Regions from separate parts of the Paenibacillus sp. sgz302191 genome, predicted to be linked through region 4. Evidence: predicted binding sites of a transcription regulator. Region 4 holds the regulator's gene; each other region holds the start of a gene.
What was found. The regulator Rex, encoded in region 4, represses fermentation and respiration genes when NADH is low (regulators of the CRP and FNR family bind a similar motif). The targets are predictions, from matches to a motif close to TTGTGAAATATTTCACAA.

Region 1 (3,211 bases), on a different contig from region 4:
TCTTTGAAAGCAACCATAACGCCGGCCATCGGAATGTACTTGAAAATGATGAAGAATGCCATCGGAACGACCATCATGATGTAGAGCGGCCATTGTCGTTTCAAATAGGCGATGCCACCTCCTTTGACTGCAAGAATGGAGGTTTTCGTGCTTGCTTCCGTTTTCATTACATCGTTCCTCTCCATTTGGTGTACTCTCCTTTTTGTATTTTTTATATTTGAATTGTAATTTTAAGCGCTTTCAATATCCATGGACAAACTTTTAACCGTTTGTATTAATTATGGATAACATTTTTATTAAACTCCCCTATCTTTGCATAAAAAAAGACCTATCGCTGCTTCCGCGATAAGTCCGATTTATTCTACTTGTTTAGGGTTTCAAATTCCTGCCGATCAGATCTGCTATTTTCTATTAAAATTCTGGAGGGGGGAAAACCCTTTATTTTTTTGAATAGCTTGCTGAAATAATAAATGTCTTCAAAACCGCATTTATAAGCAGCTTCCCGAACGGTAAACTCACCGCTAAGGAGAATATTCTCAGCATTGTTGATTTTCATTCTATTGATATACTCTTTAACGGATGCCCCCATGTATTTCTTAAATAGAGTTCCAAAATACGCGGTAGTCAAGCCGGCAACAGATGCCAGCTCCTCAACTTCAATTTGATTCTGCAAGTTGCTTAAAATGTATCTAATAGATTTCTGAATGCGTTTGTCTATATTCGCATTGTTGTCTTTATAGTACAAAGACTTGAAATAATAATGAAGAATCAGAAACAGCAATGCACGCGCTTTCAATTCATGACCTTTATTTTTCTTTAACCATTCAAATGTCAACTCATTGTACAATGAATGCAATTCTTCTGGCTCGTCGATATGTGAAATTAAAGGAAACGGCAAATGAACGTCCTTGCCTTCCAGATCATAGAGTTGGATGTTCAGTGCATAACTGGTCATCAAATTTGTGGGGTCAGTGGTTGCGCTTCGGCGGCTGCCTTTAGGAATACATATGAGATCCCCTTGATTGACTTCATGGACAGTGCCATTAATGGAGTAGTAAGCCCTTCCCTTAAAAATATATGTTAAATCGACAAAATCTGTCGTCGCATCTTCAATAATCCAAGTGGGTGTGGAGTGTCTGTTGATGAATAATTCAATTCGAGGATTAATTTCGACATATTCCATAGAAATTATCCTTTCTAATATAAAATTATACAATTAACCCAATACCTACTGATTGAATCTATTATATTATGATCTTTTTGTGGATTCAAGGAAACTCTACATGGAAAGATATAGGGACATGCTGCCGAAGAATGAAATTTCAAATCCCCCCCTTTCGTTTTGAATATTGTAAAACTTTGTTCAATGCGTCTTCACAGTTTATGTGAAATAAATCACAACCATGCGGTAATATAAAACTAAGCAGTCCCAACATGATGATAAGAAGGTGATCCGCTTGAGCCCGTCGCAAAAACACGAAAAACGCCTCATGATTTTAATGTTTGCCGTCGCTTTTGTAATGCTGGCCTCTTTTGTCAGAAAGCTTTTTTGAAACCCGCCAACACCATGAAAAAAGGAGATGAAACCTTATGCCTAACTACGATCCCGTTTTTTACAGCCGCATGCTCACGGAGCTTACTTTATCGTTTCATATCATTTTCGCAACGATCGGCGTCGGCGTGCCGGTGATGATTATGCTCGCCGAACTTGTCGGCATACAGCGCAAAGATCCTTACTACACGCTGCTCGCCCGCAGATGGGCGCGCGGATTTGTCATTACCGTGGCCATTGGCGTCGTAACCGGGACGGCCATCGGCCTCCAGCTCAGCCTGCTTTGGCCGAATTTTATGAAAATAGCCGGTCAGGCCATCGCCCTGCCGCTTTTTCTGGAAACGTTCGCCTTTTTCATCGAAGCGATTTTCCTCGGCATCTATTTGTACACCTGGGAACGGGTCAAACCGAAGCTTCATTTGCTGCTTCTGGTGCCGGTCGTTTTGGGCTCCTCGGCTTCCGCATTTTTTATTACAACAGTTAACGCGTTTATGAATACTCCCCAAGGATTCACCTTGAAGGACGGAATGATCACGAACGTGAAGCCGCTGCTCGCGATGTTCAACCCTTCCATGCCGACCAAAGTGGCCCATGTGCTCTCCTCGGCCTACATGACCGGCGCTTTCATACTGGCAGCTATTGCCGCCTACTCGCTTCTCCGAAAAAGAGGCGACGACGCATACGCCAAAAAAGCACTGAAACTGACGGTCGCCGCAGGTCTCGTTTTCTCGCTGGCTACCGCCTTCATCGGGGATTTGTCGGGGAAATTTTTGGCCAAAAACCAGCCGGAAAAGCTGGCCGCAGCCGAATGGCATTTCGAAACTTCCACGAATGCGCCGCTCGTGCTCGGCGGTATTTTGACGGAAGACCGTGAGATCAAATACGGGTTGAAAATCCCGTACGCGCTCAGCATTTTGGCCGGAGGCACACCGGGTGCGGAAGTCAAAGGACTGAACGATATTCCGGAGGATTTGCGCCCTCCGCTGTACGTTCATTATTTTTTCGATATCATGGTCAGTATTGGCATGTTTACGATTGTCGCGGCGGTTTTGCACCTCTGGTTTTCCCGCAAAGCCTATGGCAAGCCGTATCCGAAGTGGCTGCTGTTCGTCATTATTTTGTGCGGACCGCTGTCGATGATCGGGATTCAATCCGGATGGTTTTATGCGGAGGTCGGACGGCAGCCCTGGATTTTGCGCGGGTATATGAAGGTTGCGGAAGCAGCCACGTCTTCCCAACAGGTCGATACGATGCTGCTCCTGTTTTGTCTGCTGTATCTGGTGCTGGCGCTGACTGCGGTTAAAGTACTGTCCAAGCTTTTCCGAAAAAACAACGTCTCGAACGAGCTAATCGCGCTTGGCATCGCAAAGGAGGGCGGTCAACGATGAATTTGGAATTATTGGGAATAACGGTGTTATGGATATTTTTGTTCGGTTATTTGATTGTGGCATCCATCGATTTCGGCGCAGGATTTTTCAGCTACTATTCCGTGATCACGATGAAAAAGCATATCATTCATAAAGTCATCGAAAGATACTTGTCGCCCGTCTGGGAAGTCACCAACGTCTTCCTCGTCTTTTTCTACATCGGCATGGTCGGCTTTTTCCCGGAAACAGCCCGCTATTACGGGACTGCGCTGCTCGTTCCGGGCAGCATCGC
Region 2 (3,211 bases), on a different contig from region 4:
GCCGAAGCCGGAATGGAGGCAAAGCCTGCAAAAGTACAGGAATTTCCGCTCATGACGGGCCTGGAGCCCGAATTTTAGCGGGAAAGCCTGCACATTTGCAGGAATTTTTGAAGGAAAGGGGCATCAACGGGCAAAAAGATGCACTTTTGCAGGTTTTTTGCACTGGTGCTGGCGCCAGTAAGGTTGATGCCAGCGCCAGCACCACCGTCCACGGGTCCTTCGCCAGCGTCCTTACCCCGCGCGGCCGCGGTGGGTGCCAATTAGTAAGCGAGTGCGAACAGGCCGTGGATGTGGGACAGGTAGCGGATGTTGCTCGCTTCCTTCATCAGTGTGGCCGGCAAACCTTTGAGCTGCGTGCCGTTGCCGCCGATCATGCCGACGCCGTCTTTGCGGCCAAGGCTGCCCAGCGTTCCGGAGAATACCGGCACGAATTTGTCCATAACGCCGCCCTTGAACAGGACGGACAGGTTGTAGCCGACGGTTTCACCCATCTGCCAAGCAAGCTGCGCTGTCGGCGGATAAGGACGGTCGCCGCCTTCAGGGAATACAACCGCGCAGTCGCCTGCGAGGAATACATCCGAATGCGAAGTCGATTGCAGCGTCGGTGTAACCGTCGCGCGGCCGCGGTCTTCGGCAAGGCCGCTGCTGCCGACAACCGGATTGCCTTTTACGCCGCCTGTCCAAATAATCGTGCTGGACTCGATCGTGCGGCCGTCTTTCAGCGATACCGCCGTTTTTGTCGCTTCCGTAATGGCAACGCCTGTGATGAAGTTCACGCCGCGTTTCTCGAGGCTCGTTACCGCGCGCTCGATCAGCACTTTCGGGAATATCGGCAGAATGGAAGGACCGGCTTCTACGCAGTACAGCGCAATGTCGTTAAAGTCGATGCCTTTGCTGCGGCAAACTTCAGGAAGTTTGTCGGCGAATTCGCCGACAAGCTCGACGCCGGTCAAGCCGCCGCCGCCGACAACGATCGTCGCATCGGCTTTATTGCCGGATTTTTTGTAAGCGTCCAGACGGGCTTCGACATGCTCGCGAATGCGTTTGGCGTCGGCGGCCGATTTCAGGACGAGGCTGTTTTCTTCCAGTCCCGGAATGCCGAAGTAGTTCGTTTCGCTGCCGAGCGAGACGATAAGCGCATCGTAGCTGTGTACGGCGCCGCTTTCGAGAACGACACGCTTGTCGTTCGGTTTGATTTCTTTAACTCCATCAACAACAATGTTTATATTTTTGTCGCCTAGCAGCTTGCTGAGAGGAAGCGCAACCGCTTGCTCTTCAATTGTGCCTCCTGCAAGACGATGCAGTTCGGTAATAATTTGGTGAGTCGGAAAACGGTTAACAATCGTAATGTTCGCTTCCGCTGCCGACAAATATTTGCGTGCCGTTAAAGCCGTAAGAACTCCGCCATAACCGGCGCCCAGAATCAAAACTTGTTTCGACATGTCCATCCTCCATTATTTGTCAACGAATCCGTTGGTATCAGTTTGCGGTTTTGCGCTCAGCCAGCACGTTCAGGAAAGCTTGAGCAAAACGAAGCGTTTTTTGCACTTCGGGATCTTTCATCATTTTGAGAATAGCGAACAGGCCGACGGTGGAGCTTGCTTCGGCTTTCGAGCGTTCGCCGGCTTCGATAGCCGCTTGCGCGATATCTTTGGCTTTCTCTTGTACCGGTTTGACGAATTCGCCGATTCCTTGCGCAAAATCGTTGATCAGCACTTTATCCGTCGCGATATTTTGGGCAAAATCGTAAGCTTTGGTCATCAGCGTTACCATTTCGGCCAATTTAGGCAGGTTTTCCACCAATACGGTCAAAGATTGCTGAACCTCCGGCTTCAATAACTGATCCAGTACGTCGAGCGATTTTTTTTCTTCCGCGAGGCTTACAGCTACCTCTTGTTGAGCTGTTTGTGACATAAGAAAACGTCCTCCTTTGCGTAAAATTAAAATGTAGGTTGCTGTTTCGATTGTGTTAACCAACCACTCAACGAAAGCCGCATGTCCAGAGGATTGTAACATTTTTCACATATGAGACGGCAAGAATGCCGTTCTTTTTTGAAGGGCATCACAGCTTATTCTCGGTGAATAAATGAAGCGACAACGAACATGGTGTAATCGTCTTTCAACCATCTCTGTTTATTTTACACCTTTTGCGCCTAGAATTAAAATAAATTTTTTTTCTTGTCGAATTAGCGCGGCCGCGAACGTGAAAAATCCCCTCCTGAAAAAGATCATGGAGGGGATTTCCGCAAATTGTATAAATGCGATTAAATGATTCCATGCGCGAGCATGGCGTCCGCAACCTTGATAAATCCGGCAATGTTGGCGCCTACTACGAGATTGCCCGGGTGGCCGTATTCCTCTGCAGCGTTGACGGCATTTCGATAAATATTTTTCATAATATCATGGAGCTTGTCGTCAACTTCATGGAATCTCCACGAGTACCTCATGCTATTTTGCGACATTTCCAGCGCAGACACCGCTACGCCTCCCGCATTTGCGGCTTTGGCGGGACCGAACAGCACGTTCGCCTTCAAGAAGACGTCGATAGCTTCCAAGGTGGAAGGCATGTTGGCGCCTTCTCCGACCGCTTTAACGCCGCCATTCACCAGCAAAGCTGCCGACGTTTCGTCAATTTCATTTTGCGTGGCGCACGGAAGCGCGATATCGCACGGGATCGTCCAAATGTTGCGGCAGCCTTCTACATAAATCGCGTTCGGGTGCTCTTTGACGTACTCGCTGATGCGCACTCTCTCGACTTCCTTCAGTCTCCGAACCGTCTCAAGCTGAATCCCGTCTTTATCATAAATATAGCCGTTGGAATCGCTGCAAGCTACGACTTTCGCTCCCAGTTCGGCAGCCTTTTGCATCGCGTAAATAGCCACGTTTCCTGAGCCGGAAACGACAACGGTGCTGCCTTCGAAGCTCAATCCTTTAGATTTCAGCATTTCATTGACGAAATAAACGGCTCCGTAACCTGTAGCTTCCGTGCGAGCAAGGCTGCCGCCGTAAACGATGCCTTTACCGGTCAATACGCCGGCTTCATAGTTGCCGCGGATTCGTTTGTACTGGCCGAACATGTATCCGACTTCTCTGGCTCCTACGCCGATATCTCCGGCAGGCACATCTGTGTCGGGGCCGATATATTTGTACAATTCGGTCATAAAGCTTTGGGTAAACCGCATGATTTCCCCTTCGGATTTCCCTTTCGGAT
Region 3 (3,211 bases), on a different contig from region 4:
TTGACCCCCAACTCCGGATCGTTCACCTGCCGCAGCAGACCGAGAATGCGTTCTTCCGATCTTTCGTCCATATGCCATTGCTCCTTTCTTCATGTGTCAACGGGTAAACACAAGCGAGATGAAAGAAATATATCCGAGTGAAACGGCGGAAAATACGACTCCGCCGACGACTGTCAAAGTCTGCACGCCTAACATCAAACCGGAAAACAGAAGCAGCAGAGAGCAAGCAAGGGCGGTTAGGCCGGTTTGAACTCTTTTTTCTCCCAGCAGTTCCGCCAATGTCGGTATGCCGGGTTTTCCCGCTTGCGGGCCATATTTGTGCGTCCACCATAAAAATGGCACAATTTTGGATAAGTAACATAAAATCGTAAAGCCAACCCAACCCGCCAAATAGATCCAGCCGGCAAGCGTGACAAATTCGGCCGTCAATGTACGATGTGTGTTCCACGCTAAATACACCAGCATCACAGCGGCTGCGCCGGCAAGAACGCGGCTGCTCCAAACGGACCATGCGATCCCCGCACCCGGATGCCGCTTATGGCGGTATTTGCGGATCTGGGCAAGATGCCAATTATACGCGGCAAGGGCTAGCGTTATACATAGGAATGCGGCCCATTTTGCCCAAAAACCCCATTCAAACAGGAAGGCAGCTGCACCCGTTAAAACGCCGAGATTCCACAAACAAAGCGTAACACTCCGCGATCTTGTCGGAAATCCATGCGCCAAATAGAACATGGGCGCCATTTTGTAGCTGAATCCGGTAATGAGCATCCCGAACCAACCTACGGCCCCGAGCCAAATATGCGCGCCGAATAATCGTTCATGCAGCATGTTCCACTCACCCAGCGCAAAATTCAGCCCCATAGCCATGCCGGAAATCCCTGTCAAAGCCAGATACAAAACGGAGCAGGCCGTGCTGACAGTAATAGCGTCCCACTGTGCGGCGCGGAATAAGGTGACGGCCATGTTCCAGGCGAACAGGAAAATACCGATCAGCGCAATCGTTGCAAAGCCCGCGATCCAGGCAACTTTCCCTTCCGCAAAACCGTACAGCAATCCGGCTGTGCCAACCGTAAAAAACGCGTAATGAACATAAGCAAGCTTTTCACTGTAAACGTTCGACTGCAAAATAACATGAATGAGCTGGTATACGGCTCCCATCGCAATCATCGTGGCCCATCCCAATATGAGCAAATGAATGTGAAACCAGCCGGACGGACCGCGCATATAGCCGTTCATCCAATCGGCCAGCGCGGCCAGCGAAGATAGATGAAACAGCACAAACCCGGTGATTCCCGTTACAATGAACAAAAAGGGGAGTCGGAACATCGGCGTTCACCTCTTCACCTTTTGTATGGCAACACGGGCGGAGCCGTCCGGCTGCTCTTCGATCTTATACACATAGCCAAGAGCATTCAATTCCTCGATGAGAAAAGCGGGCACCCGATCATTGTGAATGATCACTTCGTCGCCAAGTCCGCACGCTTCCAGTGCGCTTAATGTGCGAATCATCGGCTGCGGCGGTTCAAGCCCGCGGTTGTCGAGTTCTATCGTCCTTCTATCGGCTGCCGCTGTTTCTTTGCACTCCGGGGCTTCTTCCGCCATTTTTGCCGTCCAATCCTCCGGGGAATCCAGCCATTTCTTGTTTTTCTTATTTACAAAAGTGACCTTCCAGTGCTGCAAGTCGATTTGCTCTGTTTTGTGGGCATACCCTTTCAGTTTCATAATCCCCAGCAAGGGAGTCGGCTTTATTGTGGCGTGCAAAACAAAGATATCGTCGATTTCTAATGAACGGACCTGATCCATAATCATTTGAAAAGGCTCCATTTTTTGCTGCAAATAAGGTCTTACATCCAATTCGAAAGTTCGCGAAGCTGCAGGTTTCATTTTGGATCACCTCCCCGTACCGAATATCGTTTATTTCGCCGGCAAGTTTTGATTACAGGTACAGTATAAAGGAGCGATGCGAGCAGCTTTGTGATTGGAATCACAATCAAGCAAAACGATATTCGGACATCGTGATATTGATCACAGATGGAATGTATCTGGTCCCGTACAATCGATGTAAAAGAACGTCGGGAGTGAGAGCCGAATCCGCTGCCCGGGATATCGGGCGAGCGGCTCTTGCTGCCGATCCAAGGAGGTACTGCACCATGAAGTCGGAGTTTGTTTTGGATATATGTTTTATTCGTGAAAGAAGTTTGGAGGATCGGTTCATCCAATCGGTAGAATTGCTGCTGGAGAACCTATTTGCCGGCAAAGCGCGCTGGAATGCGGCTGAAAAGCAGGAAGAAGGGCTGGACATTGTCATCGCCGAAGTTGCAGGGCATGGAGATTGGGAGGAAGAGGAGGACATGATCCGGTATTTGAAAGAGCATGCGCCTTCCCATTTTTGGGAGTGGCTGCAAGGATACCGGCTGGAGATCGATGTGAAGCAGAAGGCGGAATGCAGCCATTGCGGCAAACATGCATCCGCGGCAGGAGCTTCATGATCGGGCGGCGAGCGCTGTCATCAAAATGCGCATAATGCCGGAACATGCAAAGAAAGCGCCGGGTTAGAGGGACTGAGCTGAGACTGAGCTCCCTAACCCGGCGCTCTTTTTGCGCTGTCTTAAAAACGCGGCGATTGCGGCCAATGCGGCGGCTTGTCTCGATCGGGAATGACAAACGAAATCGTCGTTCCCACGTTCGGCTGGCTCCGAATCGTTAAGCCCCGGCCGTACCGCTGCGTCAATCGGCGGTTCGTATTCAGCAGACCGATGCCTCTTTCGTTCTTTCCGGCCTGGTCAAGCAGCTGGCGGACTTTTTGTTCGTCCATGCCTTTGCCGTCATCCTTGATCTCAAAAAGGGTGGCGCGCTCCAGGCGGGCAATCTGGATATACACCGTGCCGCCTCTGGTTCTGCTGAGCAGGCCGTGCTGGACCGCATTTTCGACCAATGGCTGCAGAGTGAGCGGCGGAAGAAGCAGATCGATGTCAGGTTCGATATCCCACTGGACGGACAGCCGCTCCTCAAAGCGTTCCTGCTCGATAAACAGATAGGCCCGCACCAACTCCAGTTCATGGGCGAGCTCAACCAGCTGCTCCGAATTCAAAAAGTCGATGCTGATTCGCAAATACGATGTAAAAGCTTCTGTGAGGCTGCGCATTTTGTCCGTGCTGATCTCGCTTAACGCCATAATGGCATTGAGCGTATTGAACAGAAAATGGGG
Region 4 (3,211 bases):
GCGGCGGGGCGCTGCAATGCGGCTATGGAGCGAGCCGTTTGTGCGTTGCATGTGGCTGTGGAGCTAGCCGCTTGTGCGCTGCATGCTCTGTGGAGCGAGCTGCTTGCATGTTGCTTGCGCTGTGGAGCGAGCGCTTGAACGCTGTATACGGCTGTGGAGTGAGGCACTTGTGCACTGCTTGCGCTCTGGAACGTGCGCTTGCACACTCCTTGCGTTGTTTTACGAGCCGCTTGTTAACGCTCTGCGATAGCCGCTCTCAGCGTCGAATTGAATGGCTACAGCACGTTAGATGTGTGCGCAAGATCGCGTATTTGTTTTGTTTGTTGAGCTTCGCAATCAGGAGCGGTTTTAAAGCCGAACTTTCACCGGTTTCCGCTTCTTTTTGCCGTCCGCCCAAAGACGGCACTTCGCGCCAATGAAACGGTTTGGCTCGACAGCCGGAAAAACCTACAACACTCCCATGACGCCGTAGACGTTACCCCCACAGAATGAAAACAATCGTCTACTGAAACAATTTCAAGCTTTAAAAGCGTAAAAGTTGGAAACGAGTACATTATTTTCGTTAAAATAGAGGCTGCTGAGAAAACATACATTGGAGAGACGCATCATATTACGGGTAGAAAACCAGACTGTTGATAAAGTAACGGGGTAGAGGAACCAAAAGGGGCACAATCACTCTTCAGTAACCTACGGCTCTCTCCTGTACGGGTTACGGCGTTGGAACAAGCAGCCTGGCACAGAAAAAACCTGCGAAAGTGCAGGCTTTTTCAGCAGAAATGGTTCATTTCGGCAAAAAGCCTGCGATTGTGCAGGAATTCTCGCTAAGAACGCCTCTGAGCCCATGTTCGCGGCGAAAAGCCTGCACATTTGCAGGAATTTTTCGTATCCAGCGCATCAGCGAGCAAAAAACTGTACTTTTGCAGGTTTTCTCCACGTTGCTAAGCAAATGTACTGCCTGCTGCCATGCGAGTTTTTCGCCGATCCAGCTTCCGGAGGCTTCTGCAGGGTTTTGTTTCTCTTCTGCAGGTTTCTGCGGGTTTCTGCAGGTTTCTGCGGGTTTCTGCAGTTTTCTGCGGGTTTCTGCAGGTTTCCGCGAGTTTCCACAGGTTCGTTTCTCCTCCGCAGTTTCTGCAGCTTTCCCCTGCGTTCTGCTGCAAATTTCCGCATAGCGCGAGCCCGTAGGGCCTTTGCGGCCGGAGTCTTGGCCTAGTCCAAATAATAGGCCAGACTCTGCAGCTCGGTCGTGAAATCGGCATGGTGCACACGGATTTCGGGCGGCACCTTAATGATGACCGGCGCAAAATTAAGAATCGCTTCAATGCCGGCTTCGACGAATTGATTCGCCACATTTTGTGCTTCCGCTGCCGGTACCGTAATGATGCCGATTCTGACGCCAAGCCGCGATATCGCTTCTTTCAGCTCGTGCGTCGGCTGCACGATCAAATTATTGATCGTCTCGCCCGTTTTCTCGGGCATCGCGTCGAATACGGCGACAATTTTCATATCGTTGCGCAAATATGTGTTGTAGTTGCACAGTGCCCGCCCCAGGTTGCCCGCCCCGACCAGAGCGACCCGGATATGGCGGTCCAGCTTCAAGATCTGCCTGATCTTCTCGATGAGATAGCCGACGTCGTAGCCGATCCCTTTTTTGCCGAATTCCCCGAAATAGGCCAAATCTTTGCGGATTTGCGCGGGGTTCAAATCGAGCTTTTGCCCCAGATCCTGCGACGAGACCGTCATAATATTTTTCATCGCCAGCTCGTTCAAAAACCGCAAATAAATCGGCAGCCGGCGGACTACAGCTTCGGATATTTTTTGTGTCTTCACCGCTGCGCCTCCCCCATCCATTCCTCAATTCTTGGAATCATTTGTTCCGTCGTCATATGTTCAATCTTCGGACCGGGCAGCGAATAAAGAAAATATTTGCCGTACTGCGTATCGATAACGCGGGTATCGTAAATAATAACGATTCCTTTATCCGTAGCCCGCCGCACGAGCCGCCCGAATCCTTGCTTGAAACGTATGACCGCCTGCGGCACGGAAAATTTCATAAACGGATTTTCGTTCCGCTTTTTAATATTTTCGCATTTGGCTTCAATGAGCGGGTGATTCGGAGGCTGAAACGGAAGCCGAATAATAGCCAAGCAGGACAGCGCATCGCCCGGGATGTCCACGCCTTCCCAGAACGAGCTTGTACCCAGCAGCACGCAGGAATGGTGGTCCTGGAACATGCGGGTCAGCTTGCTGCGGTTGCCGCTGTCTACGCCCTGTCCAAGCACGGTAATCCCATGCGGCTTTAACCGCTCCTTCATGCCGGCATGAATCTGCTTTAACATCCGGTTGGATGTAAACAGCACGAGCATTCGGCCGTTGGTAGCCAAAGCGACATTGCTTAAAGAATCGATAAGTGCTTGTATGAAAACGGCGTCCCCGGAAGGGCCTTTAATCGTCGGAAAATCTCTGGGAATACAGACCAGCGCCTGCTCCCTGTAATTGAACGGGGACGGAAGCTGCACCGTTTTGAGCTTGCCGGCCTCTTCGCCGACGGGAATTTGCAAACCGAGCTGATCGGCCGAGTATTGGAACGATTTGTTCACGGATAACGTAGCCGAAGTCAAAATGATGCTGTCTTTATTTTTGAAAAAATGCTCCTGAAGCAGCGGACTCACATCCGTCGGCACACTGATCAGCTGCAGCGACTTGCTCTTGGAATACGTGCCGGCTTCCATCCAGTATACGTAACCTTGATCCTCCATTTTCATGAAAAAATGAAGCGCATCCCGGTGCCCGTAAAGCTCCTTCAAAGTTCCGTTCAAATCCGTCACGATGCTCTGGACTTCCAGAACTTCCTGCATCTCTTTGATCTCGCTCAGCATTTTGTCGAGCGTGCGGAGCGTATCGTTCATGCTCAAATAAATGTTGTCCTCCATCATCGTCAGCTCGCTCCAATGCGCCGGCAGCGCCTCGGGCTTCATGCGCAGCACATATTGCGAGTTCTCCGATTGCGACGGGTCGCTTTTTGCCGTAAGCAGCTCGTACAACCCTTCGCTCAAACGCTCCCAGTCTTCCTTGATCTGCACGATTTTCGGGTACAAACCGTCTATCGCTGCGCTCCAGGCCAAAGCTCTCTCCTGCTCTTCCGCCGCCTTCTGAAGACGAAAACGGAGCATAGGCAGCTGCCCGCTGCGGTTGTCTTTATACAACCACTGCA

Region 1: a site for Rex is predicted at 1,384-1,401, ahead of AC3G2T_RS18875 (cytochrome ubiquinol oxidase subunit I). Genes of this name have one in related genera too.
Region 2: a site for Rex is predicted at 2,008-2,025, ahead of AC3G2T_RS26780 (helical membrane plugin domain-containing protein). Genes of this name have one in related genera too.
Region 3: a site for Rex is predicted at 1,976-1,993, ahead of AC3G2T_RS16750 (DUF2249 domain-containing protein). Genes of this name have one in related genera too.

Annotation. Positions count from the first base shown of each region.
Region 1 is NZ_JBYLHY010000012.1:171,422-174,632, reverse strand. It holds gene AC3G2T_RS18885 (ABC transporter permease) at 1-185, opposite strand, end outside; gene AC3G2T_RS18880 (helix-turn-helix domain-containing protein) at 362-1,183, opposite strand; gene AC3G2T_RS18875 (cytochrome ubiquinol oxidase subunit I) at 1,591-2,940, shown strand; gene AC3G2T_RS18870 (cytochrome d ubiquinol oxidase subunit II) at 2,937-3,211, shown strand, end outside.
Region 2 is NZ_JBYLHY010000023.1:63,411-66,621, forward strand. It holds gene AC3G2T_RS26770 (hypothetical protein) at 1-78, shown strand, start outside; gene AC3G2T_RS26775 (NAD(P)/FAD-dependent oxidoreductase) at 261-1,442, opposite strand; gene AC3G2T_RS26780 (helical membrane plugin domain-containing protein) at 1,480-1,914, opposite strand; gene gdhA (NADP-specific glutamate dehydrogenase) at 2,265-3,211, opposite strand, start outside.
Region 3 is NZ_JBYLHY010000010.1:166,952-170,162, reverse strand. It holds gene AC3G2T_RS16760 (metal-sulfur cluster assembly factor) at 1-71, opposite strand, end outside; gene AC3G2T_RS16755 (hypothetical protein) at 97-1,329, opposite strand; gene AC3G2T_RS16750 (DUF2249 domain-containing protein) at 1,336-1,887, opposite strand; gene AC3G2T_RS16745 (hypothetical protein) at 2,154-2,492, shown strand; gene AC3G2T_RS16740 (ATP-binding protein) at 2,612-3,211, opposite strand, start outside.
Region 4 is NZ_JBYLHY010000027.1:9,399-12,609, forward strand. It holds gene AC3G2T_RS29155 (hypothetical protein) at 756-1,169, shown strand; gene AC3G2T_RS29160 (redox-sensing transcriptional repressor Rex) at 1,207-1,827, opposite strand; gene dinG (ATP-dependent DNA helicase DinG) at 1,824-3,211, opposite strand, start outside.